One region of the Bradyrhizobium sp. CB1717 genome, then DNA from elsewhere that is predicted to be linked to it. Evidence: predicted binding sites of a transcription regulator. Region 1 holds the regulator's gene; each other region holds the start of a gene.

Evidence for each region. The regulator LexA, encoded in region 1, represses DNA repair genes until DNA is damaged. The targets are predictions, from matches to a motif close to TGTTCNNNNTGTGTTCNG.
Region 2: the regulator LexA is predicted to act here: its motif matches at 2,651-2,668, upstream of recA (recombinase RecA).
Region 3: the regulator LexA is predicted to act here: its motif matches at 1,687-1,704, upstream of QA649_RS34530 (nucleoid-associated protein).
Region 4: the regulator LexA is predicted to act here: its motif matches at 2,706-2,723, upstream of QA649_RS00870 (YifB family Mg chelatase-like AAA ATPase).

What each region holds. Positions count from the first base shown of each region.
Region 1 is NZ_CP121666.1:4,726,671-4,731,832, reverse strand. Features, by position in the region: gene QA649_RS22550 (alpha-hydroxy acid oxidase) at 1-543, shown strand, start outside; gene QA649_RS22545 (HAD family phosphatase) at 557-1,183, shown strand; gene QA649_RS22540 (hypothetical protein) at 1,329-1,523, shown strand; gene glp (gephyrin-like molybdotransferase Glp) at 1,753-2,964, shown strand; gene lexA (transcriptional repressor LexA) at 3,141-3,842, shown strand; gene QA649_RS22525 (hypothetical protein) at 4,129-4,332, shown strand; gene QA649_RS22520 (hypothetical protein) at 4,527-4,958, shown strand.
Region 2 is NZ_CP121666.1:3,821,439-3,826,600, reverse strand. Features, by position in the region: gene QA649_RS18005 (hypothetical protein) at 1-11, opposite strand, end outside; gene QA649_RS18000 (hypothetical protein) at 384-1,367, opposite strand; gene recA (recombinase RecA) at 1,471-2,559, opposite strand; gene QA649_RS17990 (hypothetical protein) at 2,793-2,927, shown strand; gene QA649_RS17985 (hypothetical protein) at 3,175-3,342, shown strand; gene QA649_RS17980 (hypothetical protein) at 3,695-3,913, shown strand; gene QA649_RS17975 (hypothetical protein) at 4,325-4,555, shown strand.
Region 3 is NZ_CP121666.1:7,366,588-7,371,749, reverse strand. Features, by position in the region: gene QA649_RS34540 (IS630 family transposase) at 1-155, shown strand, start outside; gene QA649_RS34535 (hypothetical protein) at 1,182-1,490, shown strand; gene QA649_RS34530 (nucleoid-associated protein) at 1,784-2,851, shown strand; gene QA649_RS34525 (RelA/SpoT family protein) at 2,848-3,834, shown strand; gene QA649_RS34520 (helix-turn-helix transcriptional regulator) at 4,796-5,029, opposite strand; gene QA649_RS34515 (hypothetical protein) at 5,104-5,162, shown strand, end outside.
Region 4 is NZ_CP121666.1:183,917-189,078, reverse strand. Features, by position in the region: gene QA649_RS00880 (ATP-binding protein) at 1-409, opposite strand, end outside; gene QA649_RS00875 (hypothetical protein) at 532-999, opposite strand; gene QA649_RS00870 (YifB family Mg chelatase-like AAA ATPase) at 1,110-2,648, opposite strand; gene QA649_RS00865 (PilZ domain-containing protein) at 2,875-3,120, shown strand; gene QA649_RS00860 (tetratricopeptide repeat protein) at 3,201-3,989, shown strand; gene QA649_RS00855 (AAA family ATPase) at 4,019-5,162, opposite strand, start outside.

The sequences.
Region 1 (5,162 bases):
CTGCGCGCCACCGGCGGCGACTACCAGAAGGGACTGGAGTGGCGGACGGTGAAGATGATCAAGGACACGTTCAAGATCCCTCTGATCCTGAAGGGTATCGCCACCGCCGAGGATGCGCAGATCGCGCTCGATCACGGCGTCGAGTGGATCTACGTCTCCAACCATGGCGGACGCCAGCTCGACCACGGCCGCGGCGCCATGCATGTGCTGCCTGAAATCGTCGACGCCGTGAAAGGCCGCGCCAAGATCATGGTCGATGGCGGCTTCTGCCGCGGCACCGACATCGTCAAGGCGCTTGCGGCGGGCGCCGACCTCGTCGGCATCGGCCGGCTGCAATGCTGGGCCCTGGCCGCGGCCGGCGAAGCCGGCGTGGCGCGAATGCTGGAACTGCTGGAAGACGAGGTGCTGCGCTGCCTCGGCCTTTTGGGCGCCACCTCATTCGCCGAGGTTGGCAAGTCCTGCCTGCATCCGGCCGTCGCGACCAATGCGCCGAGCGTGTTCAGCGCGTTCCCGCTGTTCGACCACGATCCGTACCGATACTGAGGAAAGGAAGTAGGTGACCCCGCTCTCTCCCGGCAGCGCAGACGCGCTTCTGTTCGATCTCGGACGCGTGGTGCTCGACATCGATTTCTCCAGGGCGATCGCCTGCTGGGCGGGACACGCCGGCTGCAAGCCCGAAGCCATTGTCGCGCGCTATGTGCGCGACAGCGAAGCCTATCGGCTGCACGAGGTCGGCAAGATCAGCGACGCGGACTATTTCGCCTCGCTGCGCTCATCACTCGGGATCGCGATTTCCGACGCGCAGTTCCTGGAGGGCTGGAACGCGATCTTCGCCGGCGAGATGCCCGACATTGCGGAATTGTTGCCGCGTGCGGCCAGGCAGATGCCGCTCTACGCCTTCTCGAACACCAACCGGCCGCATGTCGACCATTTCTCGAAGGAATATGCCAGCCTGCTCGGCCATTTCCGCGAGCTCTACCTGTCGTCCAGCATCGGCCTGCGTAAACCGGACGCGGAGGCTTTCGACCATGTCGTGGCGGCAATCGGCGTGCCAGCGAGCCGCATCGTCTTCTTCGACGACCTCGCAGAAAACATCGAGGGGGCGCGGGCGCGCGGATTGACCGCGGTGCATGTGACCTCGCCCCGTGACGTCGGCGATGCGCTGAAAAAGCTCGGGATTTGACGGAACCGCCCCCGGTTCCCCGGAACTCGTTTGCCCGAAATGAGGAACCAAATCACTTTGTGCATTTTTGTACAGAGTTCCGGGAACGGAATCGGCCCTTCCGGACTCTTCAGTCGGTTGGAACTTCTACATTGGACCGATCGACGTGCTGGGCAAATCCTACCTCACCAAGCAAGCCTCTCTCCTGCTCGAGTTCGCAAGAACCACCTCGGACTCCGACCTATCCGCCAAGTTGATCAGCAAGGCCGCCGACCTGAAATCCCAGGCCGACCCGCTGCCCGACAAGGACCAGGGCCCCAAAGCGCCGGACGTCAGTCCGGACGAGCCGGCAGGGAGTTGACCGATGCTGGCCGTGGCGCTCGTTCTTCTCGTGCTTGCCATGGCCGTCCTCGTGCCGGTCTGCCTCGCCTTCCGGATCATGCCGCGGCGGATTTGAGGTCTCTCTTCACCACAGAGCGGATGATGCAGGTTGAATGATCCTGCGTCTCGCCTGTTTTGCCTCTGCGCCCGCACTCGGCTAAAACTCTGGCCGCCGATTTGCCGAACGTGCTCAGCAGGAGTTTTCACCCGTGGCCTTGATGCCGGTATCCGATGCGCTTGCCGCAGTGCTTGCCGGCGCGGAGCCGCTGCCTGAGGAGACGGTCTCCCTCGCCCAAGCCTTTCACCGCGTGCTCGCGCGCGACATCGCGGCGCGGCGGACGCAGCCGCCGGAGGCGATGTCGGCAATGGATGGCTATGCCGTGCGCGCGGCCGATGCGGCGACGATCGATTCCCAACTGACGGTGATCGGCGAGGTCGCGGCGGGGCGGCCGTTTGCCGGGTTGGTCGGCGCCGGCGAAGCGGTCCGCATATTCACTGGCGGCGTCGTTCCCGCCGGCGCGGATGCGATCGTGATCCAGGAGGATACGGCCGCGGACGGCAAGCGCATCACGATCAAGGAAGCAGCGATTCCCGGACGGCACATCCGGCGCGCCGGGATCGACTTTGCCGAGGGCGACGTGCTGCTGCGCAAGGGAACCCGGCTCACCGAGCGCGATCTCGCACTCGCCGCCGGGATGAATCATCCGCATTTGCCCGTGCAACGCCGTCCGAAGGTCGCGATCCTTGCCACCGGCGACGAGCTGGTGATGCCCGGCGCAACGCCCGGCCCCGGCCAGATCGTCTACTCCAACGGCTACGCCCTCCACGCACTCGCCCGCCAGGAGGGCGCCGATACCGTCGATCTCGGGGTTGCCGCCGATACGCTGGAGGCCACCACCGCCGGGATCCGCCGGGCCCGCGAGAGCGGCGCCGACATCCTGATCACGACCGGCGGCGCCTCGGTCGGCGACCACGATCTGGTCCAGCAGGCGCTCAAGGCCGAGGGCATCGCGATGTCGTTCTGGAAGATCGCGATGCGGCCGGGCAAGCCGATGATGCACGGCCGGCTCGACGCGATGCGCGTCATCGGCCTGCCCGGCAATCCCGTGTCATCCTACGTCTGCGCTTTCCTGTTCATGGTGCCGTTGATTCGCGCGCTGTCGGGCCGCACCGTGATTCATCATCGCCGCGAGCGCGCCGTGCTCGGCCGCGACCTCAATGCCAACGACCAGCGCGAGGATTATCTTCGCACGCGCCTGGAGCGGCGCGACGACGGCACGCTGATCGCCCTTCCGGTCAATCATCAGGATTCCTCGCTGCTTGCGAATCTCGCTGCAGCACAGGCACTTCTCGTGCGCGCGCCGTTCGCGCCCAAGGCCGAAGCCGGCACGCAATGCGAGGTGCTGCTGCTGCCCGTATGAACGCTATCACCACACGCGTTCCGCGAACTTTGTCGCGTTCACGGTAAATTAAGCAGTTGCGGAACATGTATCGAACATATAGTGTCCGTTCATGATTTGTTTCGAGCATGCAGCGGCTTATCGCTGAACTGAGCGTCTCGGAATCGAACGACATCAACCGGGGGATTTTGGTCGAGATGTTAACGCGCAAACAATACGAGCTCCTGCGGTTCATCAGCGAGCGACTGAAGGAAAGCGGCGTGCCGCCATCCTTCGACGAGATGAAGGACGCGCTCGATCTGCGCTCGAAATCGGGCATCCATCGCCTGATCACCGCGCTCGAGGAGCGCGGCTTCATCCGCCGCCTGCCCAACCGCGCCCGCGCGATCGAGGTCATCAAGCTGCCCGAGCTCCAGGCGGCTGCCGGCAACCGCCGCGGTTTCACGCCGAGCGTCATCGAAGGCAATCTCGGCAAGGTGCGCACGACCTCCAGCCCGCCGGCTGACGAGGGTGAGCGTCCCGTCGCCGTGCCCGTCATGGGCCGCATCGCGGCCGGCACGCCGATCGAGGCGCTGCAGACCCGCAGCCACACCATCAGCGTACCGCCCGACATGCTCGGCTCCGGCGAGCACTACGCGCTCGAGGTGCGCGGCGATTCGATGGTGGAAGCCGGTATCCTCGACGGCGACATGGCGCTGATCCAGCGCAACGAGAGCGCCGACACCGGTGACATCGTGGTGGCGCTGATCGACGACGAGGAAGCAACGCTGAAGCGCTTCCGCCGCCGCGGCGCATCGATCGCGCTCGAGCCCGCCAACGCCGCCTACGAGGTCCGCATCCTGCCGCCCAACCGGGTGAAGATTCAGGGCAAGCTGATCGGCCTGTACCGGAAGTACTGAAGCATGATCCGGAAAAGTGCACAGCGGTTTTCCGAAAAGATCATGCTCAAACAATAACCTAAAGCGCGATGACGATTCATCCCAATCTCATCGCGCTTTAGGTGCATCCTGCGGCGCCAGTTGGCGACCGCGCCTGAACGATTGGAGCGGACAATTGTCCGCTCCGGCTGGATAGTCTTTCTGGTTCTGCACAGATTATCCGGCCACTTCCCCCGCGCTAGATCCTCGGCACGCCGCGCAAAGCACGCATCGCTTTACGGGCCTTTGAGAAACCGAGGAGACAACCATGCGCGAGATCGTCTTGAGCACTGTCACGATGGCGCTGATCGTAACCTCAGTATCACCGGCTGTCGCCGCACGATCGCATCATGTCCGCAAGACGACGCCAGCGACGACGCGCGAGCAATTCCGCAGCGCACGCGACGCCGTTGCACTGCCGTCGCAACCGGCCTGGCCGTATTCGGGCTGGTCGGCACCTGCTGGCCGTTGACGAAGAAGCACGCCGAATGCACGGGACCGGGCTTTGTTCCTCGTGCATCTGAAAAAGATATTGTGATGGCGGCGTGCGGATCCAAGCCGCAGATTTGCCCACAACCAAGCAGACCGTTGTATGCTTCCACTCTGATAGAGGCGTGCGCCTCGACAAGAGGCGCGGGTCGCTATCTTCGAATGAGGAGCACCCCGATGTGTGACTACAGCCTGCACGCCGTCGCGACGCGTCCTGCCGAAGTCGGCGAGACGATCGTCACGACAACCTTCCGCGGCACTTCCACACGCGGCTTCGCCTCCGAAGCCGACATGTCCGTCGCGGTATGCCTGCTGCCGGGAACGGAGCTCGCCTTCGCCGACAACGTCCGTTACGACAATCGCTGGATCTGGACGCGCACCATCAACTCGCGCGTCGGCAAGTTCGGCAAGATCGACCCGCACATTCCAGATCGCCATCACGATGCGATCGAATTTCCCGACGGCAAATACGTGCTGGTGACTCAGCTCGTCGAAGGCCAGCGCGCAACCGTGCTGCAATTGCCGGTGACCCAGCCACTCGGCGAGCGCGAGCACAAGCCGCAGACCATCGCCGACAGGCCGACGATCACACGCCTGCCGATCGGCTGATCGTAGCTGCCCCGGCTCGCGGGTCGGGCCATGATTGAAATCGCCATCGCCGGCCGTGGCCGGCGACGTGGTGTGGTTTGCATCTTCGAAAATACCTTCGCCAGGTCACCGCCGCTCTTCTCCGTCGCACGAAGTTTGCGCTGCCCTGCCTGAATTTTGAACGTCCGTTCCGCGGGCAAATGGCCGATGCTGCCAAAAGGCTTG
Region 2 (5,162 bases), 910 kb from region 1:
CCGACGGCCATGTCCAGTGACGTATGGCGAATTTGGAGATCGCCGCTCTCTCGCTGCCGCAATGGTCGAGCAGCCATTGTGCATTTGGCTTCGGCCCGATCCATAGTTCGGCCGAGTCACATTCCGACAGCAACGCGATCAGTCCGCGCCCGTTAAAGCTCCATTTTTCCAGACGCCGGATTGGCGTGTCGTCCAGCCAATGAAGTCCGTGTGGCTGCGCCATACGCGGCGCGAAGAACGCGTGAAGCTCGGCATCGGACGGCAGCGGTCCCCAGACAATCCGACGCTCGATCGCAATCACGAGATCGCCAAGCCCGGCGCTTTCGAAAGCTCCGGCGGCCGACGCGTCTGTCGTCAGAACAAGCCGCGTCATGCTCATGACCTCACGGCTTCACCAAAACAGCACCGTAACGCCATAGTCGGTCGTTGGTCAGGTGGGTGCCGCCCCACCAACGGTCGATCGGATTGTGGCGGCTGAAATCCTCCTGATGAGCCAGGACGGCTTTGCCGTACTCGGTTAGCGACAGGCGGCTGCGGAGATAGACTTGGTGCCGAGCTCCCACGTTCTCGCGGTCGATTGTGCGCAGTTCGTCGCCCAAACCGGCCACTGCGGGCTTGGGACCGAGGGCGAGGCCTTCGAGCAAATATCCGAGTTCGATCTCACCGAACACATATGTGCGCCGTTGCGAACGGAGGTGAAACAACCCATTCGTATTCGCGTAGCCTCTGGCAAGCATCTCCAGAAATCGCATCTCGGTAGCACCGAGTCCCGTCAATGGAGACGGGAGTTCTGCCAGAAGCTCGAGCAAGGCCGGCCGCAGCATCAGCAAGGCGCTCAAATCGCGGTGAAGCAGATCGATGCAAGCCTCGGGGGTCGGCGCGCGGTAGGCCGACCACGCCAGTCTGGCAATCTCGAACTCCTCCGCACCGACGTCCGCGACAGGAATATGCGGCTCGCCTTTGGCGAAATCATAGTCGGGACTGAACATCAGATCGGAGTCCAGCAATCGCAGCCCGAGCTTCTGCGCCAGCGCAGGACAGCTGCTGAGGTGATCGAGCAACCAGACGAGTTGCAGCTGGTCTCGGGAAGTCGCTCCGAACCAGAGTTCGATCGTGTCGTACGGCTCGCAAAATTCGGCCAGCGACAATTCGCGACCCTTGGCGCCCCGTGGCCAGCGGACCCAATCCGACCAGTGATCGGCCGGGCCGAGATCTGCCGTGTAGGCAGCGAAATAAGCCGAAAGCTTTTCCGCCTGCGGGAGCGGCCCCCACTCAAACTGAAAATGGAACGGTATGACGATCTCGGCCAAGCCCGATCGAGCAAGCTCACTCCCGCCGCCCCAGCCAGTCAAGATCAGACGCTGCATCGCCCCACCCCACTGTCACGCCCAAAACGAAACGGGCACCGAAGACGTCGGCAACTCAACGTCCTCAGTGCCCGCTCCTCGCGAAAGGCTTTCGCGTTAAGGCTTACTCGTCCCCCGGCTCCTCGCCGTCGGCGTCGCTCTCGGGCGTGCCTGCGAGAATCTGCTCGGAGATCAGGCCGGAGTTCTGGCGGATCGAGGTCTCGATCTTGGCGGTGATGTCGGGGTTGGCCTTCAGGAACGCTTTCGAGTTCTCGCGGCCCTGGCCGAGGCGCTGGCTGTCATAGGAGAACCAGGCGCCGGACTTCTCGACGATGCCGGCCTTGACGCCGAGATCGAGGATTTCGCCCATCTTGGAGACGCCCTCGCCGTACATGATGTCGAACTCGACTTGCTTGAACGGCGGCGCCAGCTTGTTCTTCACCACCTTCACGCGGGTGGTGTTGCCGACCACTTCGTCGCGCTCCTTGATCGCGCCGATGCGGCGGATGTCGAGGCGGACGGAGGCGTAGAACTTCAGCGCGTTGCCGCCGGTCGTAGTTTCGGGCGAACCGTACATCACACCGATCTTCATGCGGATCTGGTTGATGAAGATCACCATGGTGTTGGACTTGTTGATGGATGCCGTCAGCTTGCGCAGCGCCTGGCTCATCAACCGCGCTTGAAGTCCCGGCAACGCATCGCCCATCTCGCCTTCGAGTTCGGCCTTCGGCACCAGCGCCGCAACCGAATCGACCACCAGCACGTCCACCGCGCCCGAGCGCACCAGCGTGTCGCAGATTTCCAGCGCCTGCTCGCCGGTGTCGGGCTGCGAGATCAGGAGCTCGTCGATGTTGACGCCCAGCTTGCGGGCATAGACCGGATCGAGCGCGTGCTCGGCATCGATGAAGGCGCAGATGCCGCCCTTCTTCTGCGCTTCCGCCACCGTATGCAGCGCCAGCGTGGTCTTGCCCGAAGATTCCGGCCCGTAGATCTCGACGATGCGCCCCTTGGGCAGGCCGCCGATGCCGAGCGCGATATCGAGCCCAAGCGAGCCTGACGACACCGCCTCGATGTCCATCGACCGGTCGCTCTTGCCCAGCTTCATCACCGAGCCCTTGCCGAACTGCCGCTCGATCTGGGAGAGCGCGGCGGCCAGAGCTTTACTCTTGTCCATGGAAGATCCTTCGACGATACGCAGGGCAGTTGCGGACATTGGGTCGTGCTCCTTATGGCGAGGATTCGCTAGGGGGACAAACGATTGAGAGGCGGGCCGGCGATAAAAACAATGTACCCCATTTGTTCTAGGTTCGCAATATGTTCTTTTGGGAATTGGGGTACTGTCCGTATTTGCCCCCCAGTGTCCTAGTTTGTTCTGAGGGCTGTCCTGATTTGCAGAACCGTTGACTTGGCTCAATTGGCGCCAGTCGTCTGGCGAGACCGTGAGCCATGGTCGAGACCGCGAAACAGAGCGAGGTAAAACAGCCAAAGCCGTCCCGGCTGGAGGAGGCGCGGCGGATCATTGAAGAGTACGCCGCCGAGCTGCGGGAGTTGATCCAAAAGCTCCGCCGCAAGATGAACTAACGCTCATATCCCCAGGTATAGGTAGCGGCACAGTGCAAGGCATGAAACCCTGCGCTTATGAGAAATGAGACTGCTTGGATCGTTGTGCCCGCTGTGTTCGTGGCAGTTTTACTGGCGGGAATTCTGTTGCTGCTTGGTCACGGCTGATCTCGCCGTCATAAATCCGTAATCTTCCGGCACTGAACCTTCCCACTGTTCCTGATCTTGTCTGGGATGGGGCAACGAGAGATGGGGAGCGTAGAGTGTGATGGCTGAAAATGCGTGCATCGATGCGGCTGTGCGCAGTCGCGTTTTGGAAACTGCCCATCAAGAACTAGCGAAGTTCGAGCGGACGGAAAAAGAGTTCCGCAAGAAAGACAGAGAGGAGCGCGCCGCAGAGCTGCGGCTGCCCCTTGAGGAAATCAAAGTTCATTGAACCAGGGGCCGCCTCAGTTGGCGGCCTCTTTCATGGCTTGCGTACCAATCTTCTCGGCTGAGGAACTTTCAGCCTAGCGGCGCATCTCTACGATGCCCCCAGCACGAAAGGTGCCCCCCCGACTGCTGGAGGAAAACCCCATCAGCGGGTTGGCGGCCCCCAATTGGGGCCGTTTATATAGCGCCTCCTCAGTTGGCGGCCTCATCCATTGTCTGAGTCTTTCTCTTCGTCTTCCAATAGCGCGATATTCGCTTCAAGCCTCTCGAGCAGGCGACGCGCATCCAGGACAGCACCCGCTCTCCGCCTGATTGAATTCGAAGCGCCCCCAGGTTGCGGAACCAAGGAACCTAACATGAGTTATGCTCCCCGGATTGACCGGGAGGCGCTTATGGCAACAGGCGACTTGGAATGGCTTTCCGAACAGATCGAACTAAAAATGGAACGGATGCGCGCCAAGACGGAGCGCGAGAGGGCAATGCTTCAGCGATCTTTCGAATTGCTTGCCAAAACAAAAGAGCTGCTTAGCGAGCCTGCACCGGAGGTCTGGCCGTCGAGACAGCCCCAAAAGTAGGTCGTGCCTCAGTTTGAATTTTGCGGGTGCTTAGGAACCAATCCGCGCTTTCGTACTTGGGCCCGGTCATTGGGTTACGTCATGACTGCGCATCACGAAGAGAAGTCGTCGGCTCCGGCTCCGCCAAAGACGGCACCAAGGTGCCCGACCTGCGCATCCTTTCCCAGACTGGCATATTCGATGCTGGATCCCCGGCGCGGCCGAACTGTACGCCTTTACGAATGCCAGTGCGGCGAACGTATTTGGGACGATTAAGGCCGACGCCGTTGACGTAGTTTGTGCTCGGATTCGCTAGCAACCATCGGTTAATAGGCGCATTGTTCCTGCATCACCGGCCAAGGCTCTGCCCGTAGGCGTCGGTGGCTGAGAGACCGAGAGCGCTCCCGCCTGCAAAGCGAAGGGAGCGCCGTCATGGCCGACCATTCCCAGATCCATCGCGCGCGTAATCTGGCTGCCGAGATCGCGGAGCAGAACGACAAAATCCGCCAGATAACGGCTGAAGCGGCCGAAGCGCTCAAGCTGCCCCAGCCCGACACCTTCCTTGGGCGCAAAACCCAAGAGCCGTTCCGGGACGAAGACCCGCTGAAACGCGTGGATATTCATAACCTCATCCACAGCGAGTTGCAGCCGCCGAAGCAGTAGGGCCGCCCATAAGAACTGGCACAAGCTGCGTAGCGTTGATCCTGCTACCGCGCTGTGCTGCCGTATGGGCAATGACCCTTGGTACAAGGTTCTTGTGATCGTTTGGGACAACCTGTCGGTGGCGGTGGTTGCCGTCGCCATCCTCATGTTTGAAGGCCGCCTCCGTTGGCGGCCTCTTCCCTATCCACATCGACCGGATCGAAACTGCCCTCCAACAATTGGAGCCAGGCTGTCCGCATTTGATCACAAGTGTCCCAGTTTGCTCTGAGGGTGTCCCAACTCTCGTGGCGTCCTCAAGAAGCTTCGCGGCCTCCTTGAACCAAAGGCCCGCCATATAGGACCGAACTATCTGGATCTTGCGCCGGCTGTGCACGTCGCGGTGTTGTGCCGCCGATTCTGTTGCTGATTGGCCGCGTCACAAGCCTGTGGCATGGCCGTTGCACATTGAGCTCAACTGAGATTTCAGCGCTCAGTTAGAAAATAAAGCGCCGCCGGGACGCTTATTTCGAGCCCGGCCGCGCTTTTCTCAATCCTGATACGGCCATTCGCCGTCATAAATCCGTAATTCTACGGCACCCGAACCTTCCCGCTATTCCCGGTCTTGTCC
Region 3 (5,162 bases), 2.6 Mb from region 1:
ACGATCCAAAACGTCTCAGAAATGAGATCGCAGCATGGGAGCGGCAGCGAAACAAAGCGCGCGCTCGCATCAACTGGATGTTCACGACAGACAAAGCTCGCGACAAATTGGGGCGCGCTTATCCAGATGCGCCCAAAGAGTCGAAATCACAGTGACGAGCCACTAGCCGCTCTTTGGGCGGAGCACGGCGACCACGAAAACATGTTTTGGGAAACCAGATACAGCCTACCGGTCGCGCGTACCGATCGGGTTTAACGTCGAAAACCAACCATTCCTGTGGGGAACGTGACTCAACCCTCTGTGAACAGCGGGTACTGGTAGCTAGACCCTCTTGGAATCACACGCAAAAAGTAAGCTTGCGAAATACGTAAGCCTTGATTCGCGCCGAATCTCGTCATACCAATCGGTCAACGAAAAACAAGCCGGTCCGTAGATCGCGACAGCCGGGAGTGAAGCGCCGTGTGGCAGCGGTTAACTCGACGTTTACTAAGGTCGACCACCTTAGTTTGAGACGTCACTTAGCATTTCCGAACACCGAAATTCGCGAGTGAACCGTTTGGTGCTTGCGTTGTTGATCCTGCTCCTAAGGCAGGAAAAAAGAGGGGACCCGAAGGTCCCCCAAGTTGCTCATGTTTGAGGAAGCGTCCGCCTAACGGCGGCGCTTTCCTCGGCAGTGTTCACACACAGATTCCCATTTCCCGAACCTGAATCTCAGGTACTGGATAACGTGAACCGGTGCATGGAGTGGGCATACAAGGCGCGCTTTGTCGCTCATGGATGTTTTCTCCTTGCGAATGGCGGATTAGGCCGCCGCCCCTTGGGCGCCGCGGACGCCCAAACCCTCTCTTTGAAGGGGCAGGCCATTGCGCCGATTCGCAAGAATCACCACACTCAGAGCCAAAAAATATAAGCGCATCGCCTTTGCACCTAGCATTAGCGGGCGAAATTTTTCTGTTATCCGAAGAAGGTTTTCGCTTGCATCAGCGGGGACTCGCACGCCGCGGTTCGCTTTGATTCTCCGCTCGGCGACGTCGATACGTACATCAAGCTTAGCTCGAAGACGGCGCTATCTCGACCCGAAAGCAGCGCACGTTGTTTTCTTCGGGCGGCACTAACTAGGAAACATATGACAGACTCTACGAAAGACGCGGCCCTGCTGGCCGTGGCTGATAGCAATACGCATGGCTGAAGGTGACTTGGTACGGCGCATTACCAGCACTACCGGAGACGGAATCGACAGTACGACCAACTCGGTAAACGAGCTTGGAAACGCCGTAGACGAAACTGCCAGGAAAGCAAGCGAGGCCGACTCGCTATTCAACTCCTATACAATGACAATCGGCGGCGTAAGTCTCGCCACAGTGGCAGCCGTTACCAGCATGCGAGCTTTCGTTGATTTTGCTGGTGGGCAATCTCAGGCGCTTGTCGACATTGCGGAGCATGCCGAGCTTGCGAGTATGTCGACGAAGGAAGCGCGCCTGTCAATGTGACTATTGACGCTCGCGGCGCCGACGAAGCCGGGCTTGCAAGGGTTCAGGCTCAGATTGCGGAGTTGGAGCAGACGTTGCCGACAAGAGTGGTCAAAATCGTTCGCAACGCGCAGCAGACGAGGCACTTGTAACAGGTCGCGGGCGGCCCATAGGCCGCCCTTCATCGGCCCAAAAATGCCTTGACCTAAGGATGAAGTGTTCCTATTTTGTTCCTGTGGTCAACGCCACAACCATAACTGGCAGTCGCTCAGCAACCGCGCTATTGCTTTCAGCAAAACGGCGTTGGGGGAGTGATGTTTTTCGAAAATTTAACAGTCGACAGGCTTATTATTCACGAGGTTCATCGGCGACTAGACGACCGGCAGATTGTTCCGCCCACATACGGCAATCAAATCCTTTCCTTGAGCGCGGAAGCTATGGACTTCTTCCGCGAGCGCGTGGTGGCCGCCTTGGGAAGCAACTCTCAAAGCATGCAGATGGCAATATCGCCTCTTGTCGCGGGATGCGCTCTCGAAATTGCCGCGGACTTGCTTGTCGCCGATGATGCGAATTTCATTGCGCTGTCGTGCCGATACGCGGACAAGCTGACCTCTGCGCAGTCAGCACGCAATATTCCCGGTGGAGTCGTTGTTGTCTTCACCGGGTCCGCAGGGAATCCCGCTAGACGCGTGGTCGGCGTTATCAAAGCAGAGACGCACAGCGGCTTTCGACACACGCAGACCCTGCAAGTTCAATATTTGAAAGACTTGTTCCTTGGACCGCAAACCAAGCTGTTTAAGATAGGTGCTTTCTTGTACGACGGGAGCGCGCCACGCTCGACTATGCCAGCCGGATGGCAAGCTGTCATCTACGACAAGCAAATGTCTCCGAAGAACAGAGAGGGCGCGGCCAATTATTTCTACGAGTCGTTTCTTGGCTGTGCAATTCCGGTCAACAGCGCACAGTTGACACGTAGGTTCTTTGAGGGGACGCGCGAGTTTATCAACGCGACAGACGTTTCGGACGAGCGCAAGGCGGACTTACTGACCGGACTGTATACTTACTTGAAAGTCGACCAATCGCCGACCTTAGAGCTTGCAACGTTCTCGTCGCATTATTTGGATGCTGATATGAAGGATGATTATGAAACCTTCATGCTTGCGAAATCGTTCCCTAGCAACGCGGTTGCTAAGGATACATCGGACATACAGGGATATCTCAAGAAGCGTCGTCTCAAGTTTTCGCGAGACATTCAGCTTTCAGCTCCGCCAGACGCATTTGCTGAACTGATTGAGGTCCGATCGATAAACGTGGATGCTTCGGGGGTGGGGCAGACGTGGACTCAGATCACCATACGTGACCGCGTACGTGATCAAGAATGACGGAAGACGAGCTAATAGAGAAGTGGTCTGCCGAACGTCCGATGTATGAGGCATGGGGCGATTACGTTGTTGCGCGTGTGATTGATCAGGTCCGCTCCCAAATCGCTCCGCTGGCGGTTGATTTGTTTCTCAGGCTTCCGCCAAAGCCGCGCGTCAAGGCTGATGCATCTTTTCTCGAAAAGGCGTTTTACCGAAACAAATCCTATTCCGATCCTTACGGCGACATCACCGACAAGGTGGGGGTACGGTTTGTTGTCCTGCTGACTGACCATATTCGTGTTGTAAGTGATGCCATCACGAAATGTCCCGACTGGGATGCATCTAAAGATAGAGACTTTGAGTATGAGCAGCAGCAGAACCCGATTCAATTTGACTATGCAGCAGTGCACTACGTTGTTCGGTGCCACTCCGAATTGAGTGTGAGCGGGCATGTCGTGCCTGCTGGGACTCCATGCGAGGTTCAGATAAAAACGATTCTTCAACATGCGTACAGTGAACTGACTCACGACACGATCTATAAGCCGACTGTGGAAGCGACCGCTAGGATGAAGCGGGCAGCGGCCAAGAGCATGGCTTTGATCGAAGCGACCAACGATTACTTTCAGCAGGTCGTCGATCAGGTTAGCGAGTCCATAGCGCCAAGCAGGAGCCTAAGCGAAAACACCTCGCGACTTTATCGGAAGCATATCCAGTTGGAGCCGCAGCCGACGAGAGCAGAGGGGCTGATAGTTGACACGTTTGAACAAGTGGCCGGGGAGGATGTTGCGGAGAGGATCGACCGTTTCCTGACGAGCAAGCCTCAGATTGTTGCGCAGCTGAGAGAGAGAGCGAGCCGCAAGCTGCTCTTCAGGCAACCTTCGATACTGTTGGTCTATCTGCTTGCGAATGAAAAGCCCACGGCCACCAAATCGAATTGGCCGCTTACCCCTGAAGAACTGAGGCCAATATACGTGGACCTCGGAAAGGCATTCGACAACTACTAATCCGGCGCGGAAACAGAGGCGTTGGTACAGCGTGATTCAATTCTCCCGCGGCAGCTCCGCTATTGCCTTGCGCAAATTGATTTCTATGCACCTAGCGCAAATCCACTCACCTTTGCCGGCTGGCGGATCAAGAATGACTAACTCATTCGGCGGGTACTCTTCTTCGCAATGATCGCAGCCGATGCTTTCGCTCATGGGTGAAGACTAGCAAAGAGCGACGGCAAGGCAACTCAGTGTAGCCAATTTCGGTACAATCGACCGGTGTCTAGTGGCCCAAACGTCGAAAGCTCCGCGCTTGGCGGACAAAAGCGCTGATCTGTAGCCAAAATCGCGACGCGAATCCTGTAGGTTGTATCGATTTCAGATACAACTTTAACGCTTTGTAGGAGACAAATGCCCCTTCATGATTTCTGCGTGTCGATTCCGACATTCAATTATGGAGCGATGGGGCAATGCGCCAAATGGTTATCAAGGAGCGGTTAGAGGCAAACGAGCGACTTTTGTCTGACTTGTTCGGGTCGGCCGAATGGATCAAAAGACCGCAGATGAACACATTAGGATAGGCGAGCGATTGGCTGCCGCCGATGTTGTGTATGAGCTGCGAGCCGACATGCGACGCGAGCAACCCAAGAAGAAGCGACTTCGGATCGAACTCAGCGGGTTCTTGATCGGTGGTTGAACGATCGCTACCCCATTGGCCCCGTGGCCTGTCGAAGCTGCGGGCCGCTGCTTACATCGGCGCGACACCGAAGGTCTTTGCCGACATGGTGAAGGCCGGCACATGCCGAAGCCGAAGCCGATCGGCGGGGCCGACCGCTGGGATACACGCCTCGTTCCGTTTCACTGTTAGGCGGTAGAGCCACGGTCCTCTCCCACTCGCTTGACCCAACTAATTTGATTTGATCACGAGACATGTAGAAGTTTCTGTCGTTCACGCAGAGCGGCGCGCGAGCCGACGAAGCTAACTCACTCCAATATCGCTCTCGACTTGCTTTACGATTTTGCTCGGAGTCGTATTGAGGGCTTGCGCTAACCGAAAGAGCATCACGAGGGTTGGGGACTTTAGTCCGCGCTCGATCTGGCTCACGTATGTCCGGTGAATTTTTGCCCGCTCAGCCAGCTCCTCCTGAGAGAGCCCGGCAGCGTTTCTTAAGTTTGCAATGATTTTTCCGAAGGGCGCGTTCAGCTTTTTCACGCCCCATAGTCTTGCCTCGAAGACTAAAGAGCTACAGACTATAGTATTCAGGTCTTCCGCGGGTGAGAGCTGCAATGGATGAGAAGACGGCAAAGATCTCTCGCGACACCCCTTTAAGATTGGACGTCGCTCT
Region 4 (5,162 bases), 4.5 Mb from region 1:
AGGCGTCGTTGGCGAAGGTGATGCGGCCCTGATGGTCGCGCAGCACGATCAGATCGCCCTGCTGCTCGAACAGGCTGCGCGCGCGCTCCTCGGCTTCCTTCAGCTCCCAATTGCGGTCGATCAGCGCCTCGTTGTGGACGGCGAGGGTGCGCAGCCGCTTGTTGACGAAGCGCAGCCGCATGCTGAGCGTGGCAAGGCCGAGGCAGGCGAGGGCGAACAGGAAGCTTGCACCGATCGCAAAGGCGTTGGGATCGTAGCCGGACTTCTCGGCCCGGCTGCCGGCGATGAAGCCATAGGCGCCGCCGAACGTCGCCGAAAAGATCATGAAGGAGCGGATCGCGAAGGCTACCCTGGGATGCTGCCGCCTGAAGCGGCGCATGCGCACCTTGATCCGGAACGTCCGACCCATCGCAACCCCGACTCTTGTCCGAAAACCCCACCGCCGCTGCATGCGACGATGTCGCGCCGACCTTGCGAACAGCTTGAGGCTTCGGTGCCGCCTCCAAACAGGGTTGACGAGGTGTTAACGCCTCAGAGTGAAGCGGCCTGGAACGGGCGGTGGCCGTTATGGGCACCAACGATCAGCGCTGCGGCCTCGCGCTGCGAGAACGTCTTCGAGCGCACATAGATGCGGTAATCGGCGGGGCCGTCAGTCGAGAGATAGATGACCGGGCCGCCATCGACCGGCTGCGCCGCGATGGTGACGAGGCGGTTTGCCGGATTGGCCTGGCAGGAATCAGTCTCGGAACCGAGACCGTCATCCACCACTGCGAAGTCCGCAGCGTCCGCGTCGTCGGTGATCTGGACCCTGACCGTGGCCCGCGACGGATCGTCGGTGAAGGCGACGTGGACGCCGGCGGTCCAGAACAGGGATGTCAGCTCGACGGAGGTTTCGCCGAGAGCGATGCAGGGATGCGAGACCGATCCGATCTCGCCGCGGGCAAACACCGCAGCCGCCAGCAGGGGAACGACGGAGGCCAGGATCTTGAAACGCAACATGACACTCTACTCGCCAGGCCCGAGTGAACGACTCTTGGAGAACTCGTTGGGCCTTATGGTTTGCAGAGCGTAAAGGAAACTCGTTACCGCCGGGTTGATGCGCAGAATGATCAGGCGAGCTGGCGCACATCCTCCGCGAGTGCGCGGTAGGACAGCGCCTCGGCGAGATGCAGCCGGCCGATCTTGTCGGCATGATCGAGGTCGGCGAGCGTCCGCGCCACCCGCAGCACACGGTGATAGCCGCGCGCCGACAGCCGCATGGTCTCGGCAGCATCGCGCAGCAGTTTTTGACCCTGCGCATCGGGCCTTGCGATCTCCTCCAGCACGGAGGCCGGCGCCTCGGCATTGGTGCGGATGTTGGGCAAGCCTGCATCGGCGTAACGCGCGAGCTGGATGTCGCGCGCCGCCGCCACGCGCGCGGCGACCTCGGCCGAGCCCTCCGCCGGCGGCGGCAGGATCAGGTCGGCGGCCGTCACGGCCGGCACCTCGATGCGCAGGTCGATGCGGTCCATCAGCGGGCCGGAAATGCGGGCCTGGTAGTCGGAGGTGCAGCGATCGATGCGGCCGCGCTTGCAGGCGTAACCGGGCTCGAAGGCGTTGCCGCAGCGGCAGGGATTCATCGCCGCGACCAGCATGAAGCGCGCAGGATAGGTGACGCGGTGATTGGCGCGGGAGACGGAGACCTCGCCGTTCTCCAGCGGCTGGCGCAGCGAATCCAGCACGCGGGGATCGAACTCCGGCAGCTCGTCGAGGAACAGCACGCCCTGATGCGCGAGCGAGATCTCGCCGGGTTTAGCACGCATGCCGCCGCCGGTGAGCGCGGCCATGCTGGCGGAGTGATGCGGCGAGCGGAACGGCCGCCGCGACGTCAGCGCGCCGCCCTCGATTTCGCCGGCCACGGAAGCGATCATCGAGACCTCGAGCAGCTCGCCCGGCGACAGCGGCGGAAGAATGGAGGGCAGGCGCGCGGCCAGCATCGACTTGCCGGCGCCGGGCGCGCCGATCATCAGGAGGTGATGTCCGCCGGCGGCGGCGATCTCCAGCGCGCGCTTGGCGCTCTCCTGGCCCTTGATATCGCGCAGGTCGAGCTTTGAAGCGGCGGCCTCGTGCACTTTCGGCGAGGGCCGCGACAGCACCTGCGTGCCCTTGAAGTGGTTGGCGATCTGGATCAGCGATTGCGCGGCGATGATCTGGATATCGGGGCTCGCCCACGCCGCTTCCGAACCGCAGGACGCCGGGCAGATCAGCCCTTCCTCGCGCTGATTGGCACCGATCGCGGCGGGAAGCACGCCGGCGACGGCTGCGATCGAGCCGTCGAGGCCGAGCTCGCCGAGCACGGTAAAGCCGGTCAGCGCATCCGGCGGGATCGCGCCGATCGCCGCCATCAGCCCGAGCGCGATCGGCAGGTCGTAATGGCTGCCTTCCTTGGGCAGATCGGCGGGCGCCAGATTGACGATGATCCGCCGCGCCGTCAGCGCGAGCCCTGAGGCGATCAGCGCCGAGCGCACCCGCTCGCGCGCCTCCGACACCGCCTTGTCAGGCAGGCCGACGATGGCAAAGGCCGGCAGACCAGGCGCGACCTGCACCTGCACGTCGACCGCGCGGGCCTCGATCCCCTCAAAGGCGACGGTAGAAACCCGTTGAACCATGCCGACCCAGCCTGCCCTCTCGCACAATCAAGGGTAGCAGGAGGCGTGGCGCTTCGCAAGAACAATACGGGAACATCTCCGGGGCCGGGGCAAGCCCTAACCAATCGTAAACGCGATCCCGACACTACGCCTTGAATGCGAGCTTCTGTTCTCAGCACATTCCAACGAATGTCCGCTACTCCTGAGGGTGCGGGATGGGCCGTGGTCTAACGGGTGAACAGTTCAAATGCTTGCAAATCGCCGGAGAAGCGAACGTCGGGTGTGCAGCCGGCTCGCCAAGATTCATTTTGGGGCGGGCTCGCTGCCCAGGGACTGCACGATCACGGATATCTCGGACGGGGGCGTGAAAGTCGTGGCGGAATTTCTGGAAGTGCCGCCGCAATTCACCATCATCTTCGCGCCGGACTATTCCCGCCAATGCCGCCTGCGCTGGCGCATCGGCTGCGAATTCGGTGCCGAATTCACCGACTAGACCTCAACAGGGTCGCGTCCTTAACGGGACTTTAGCGTTAATCGGTAAGCATCTCTGATCAGTTGCCGAGTGATCAGAGTATGCCCAAGCGTTCGTCCCTCGCCTTCCCCCCGGCGAGATTGCTGCTTCCCGCCCTCATCGCGCTTGCCCTCGGCGGCTGTCAGACGACGAGCCTCGAGGACGTCACCGGCGCGCTCGGCGGCAAGACGGAAGCAGCCGGCAAGGCCGACGCCAAGGCTGACGTCAGGTCGGACATGGACGCGCTGCGTGAGCGCTATCGCGCCAAGCCGAGCGATCCCGCTATTGCGATCGAATACGGCAAGGCGCTGCGCGACACCGGCCAGCGCGCTCAGGCGGTCGCGGTGCTCGAGCAGGCCGTGCTCGCCCATCCCAGCAACAAGGCGCTGCTCGCCGGCTACGGCCGCGCGCTCGCCGACAACGGCAATTTCCAGCAGGCGTTCGACGTTCTGGGCCGCGCGCATTCGCCCGAGGATCCCGATTGGCGGATCCTGTCGGCGCAGGGCGCGGCGCTCGATCAGCTCGGCCGCAACGAGGAGGCGCAGCAATATTACGCCAGCGCCTTGAAGATCGTGCCTGACGAGCCGCAGGTTCTGTCCAATCTCGGCCTGTCCTACATGCTCCAGAACAATCTGCCGCGGGCCGAACAGGTGCTCGGCCGCGCCCATCAGCGCAATCAGAACGACGTGCGGATCCGTGCCAATCTCGCGCTCGTGCTGGGATTGCAGGGCCGCGAGGCCGAGGCTGAAATCCTCGTGAAGGCAGATTTGCCGCCGGACCAGGCCGCGGCCAAGGTCTCGGCGCTGCGGCAGCTGCTGGCGAAGAAGCAGCAGCAGCGGGCCGAGAAGTAGCCCGCCGCCGGGTTTTCCGTACGCGAAACCTACGACGCCTTGCGATGCGGGGCGGATCCGCGACCCGAGCGGCCCTTCAGCTTCTTCAGGAGCGGGCCGAGCAGCGAACGCTTCGGCTTCTTCACCTCGCCGCGCCCGGCGAGGCGGTTGGCCATGGTCTGGAACAGCTCGGTGGTGCGGTGGTTCTTGGAGACCTCCGCGATCATCTGGCCGTTATTGGCCGCGGTCGAGAACAGCTTCGAATCGAACGGGATCACCGCGATCGGCTGGCTCTCCATGGTCTTGGCGAACGCCTTGACCTCGATCTCCGCGCGCTTGTGCATGCCGACCTGGTTGATGCAGTACAGCGGCGGCCGGTCGTTCGGCCGCGCCGCCTTCAGCACGCTCAGCATGTTCTTGGTGTTGCGCAGGTTGGCGAGATCGGGCTCGGCCACGATCACGATGTCGTCGGCGTTGACCAGCGCGCGCTTGGTCCAGGCGGACCATTGATGGGGAACGTCGAGCACGATGCAGGGCGTGGTCATGCGCAGCGTGTCGAACACCGCGTCGAACGCTTCGGCGCCGAAATCATAGACGCGGTCGAGGGTGGCGGGCGCAGCGAGCAGGCTGAGGCGATCGGTGCATTTGGCGAGCAGGCGCTCCATCAGCGCCGTGTCGGGCCGGTCCTGCGACAGCACCGCATTGGCGATCCCCTGCGCCGGGTCCTGGTTGTAATCGAGACCCGCAGTGCCGAAGGCGAGGTCGAGATCGATCACGACGGAATCGAGCGAAAGGTCGCGGGCGATGGTCCAGGCCACGTTGTGCGCGACGGTGGACGCGCCGACGCCGCCCTTGGCGCCGACCACCGCGATGACGCGGCCGGTGATGATGGCTTCGGACGCCGAGAACAGGCTGCAGATCGAGCGGACCACGTCGAGCGTCTCGACCGGGCCGACGACGTAGTCGTTGACGCCGCGCCGCACCAGCTCGCGATAGGGCGCGGTATCGCTGGGATTGCCGATCACGACCACGCGGGTGCCGGGATCGCAGACGCCGGCGAGATCGTCGAGACCTTCGAGGATGTCGCGCGTGCCGTCGGATTCGATCACGATCACGTTCGGCGTCGGCATCGATTCATAGACTTCGATCGCCGCAGCCAAGCCGCCTTCCTTGGCGGTGAGATGCGCCTTGGCG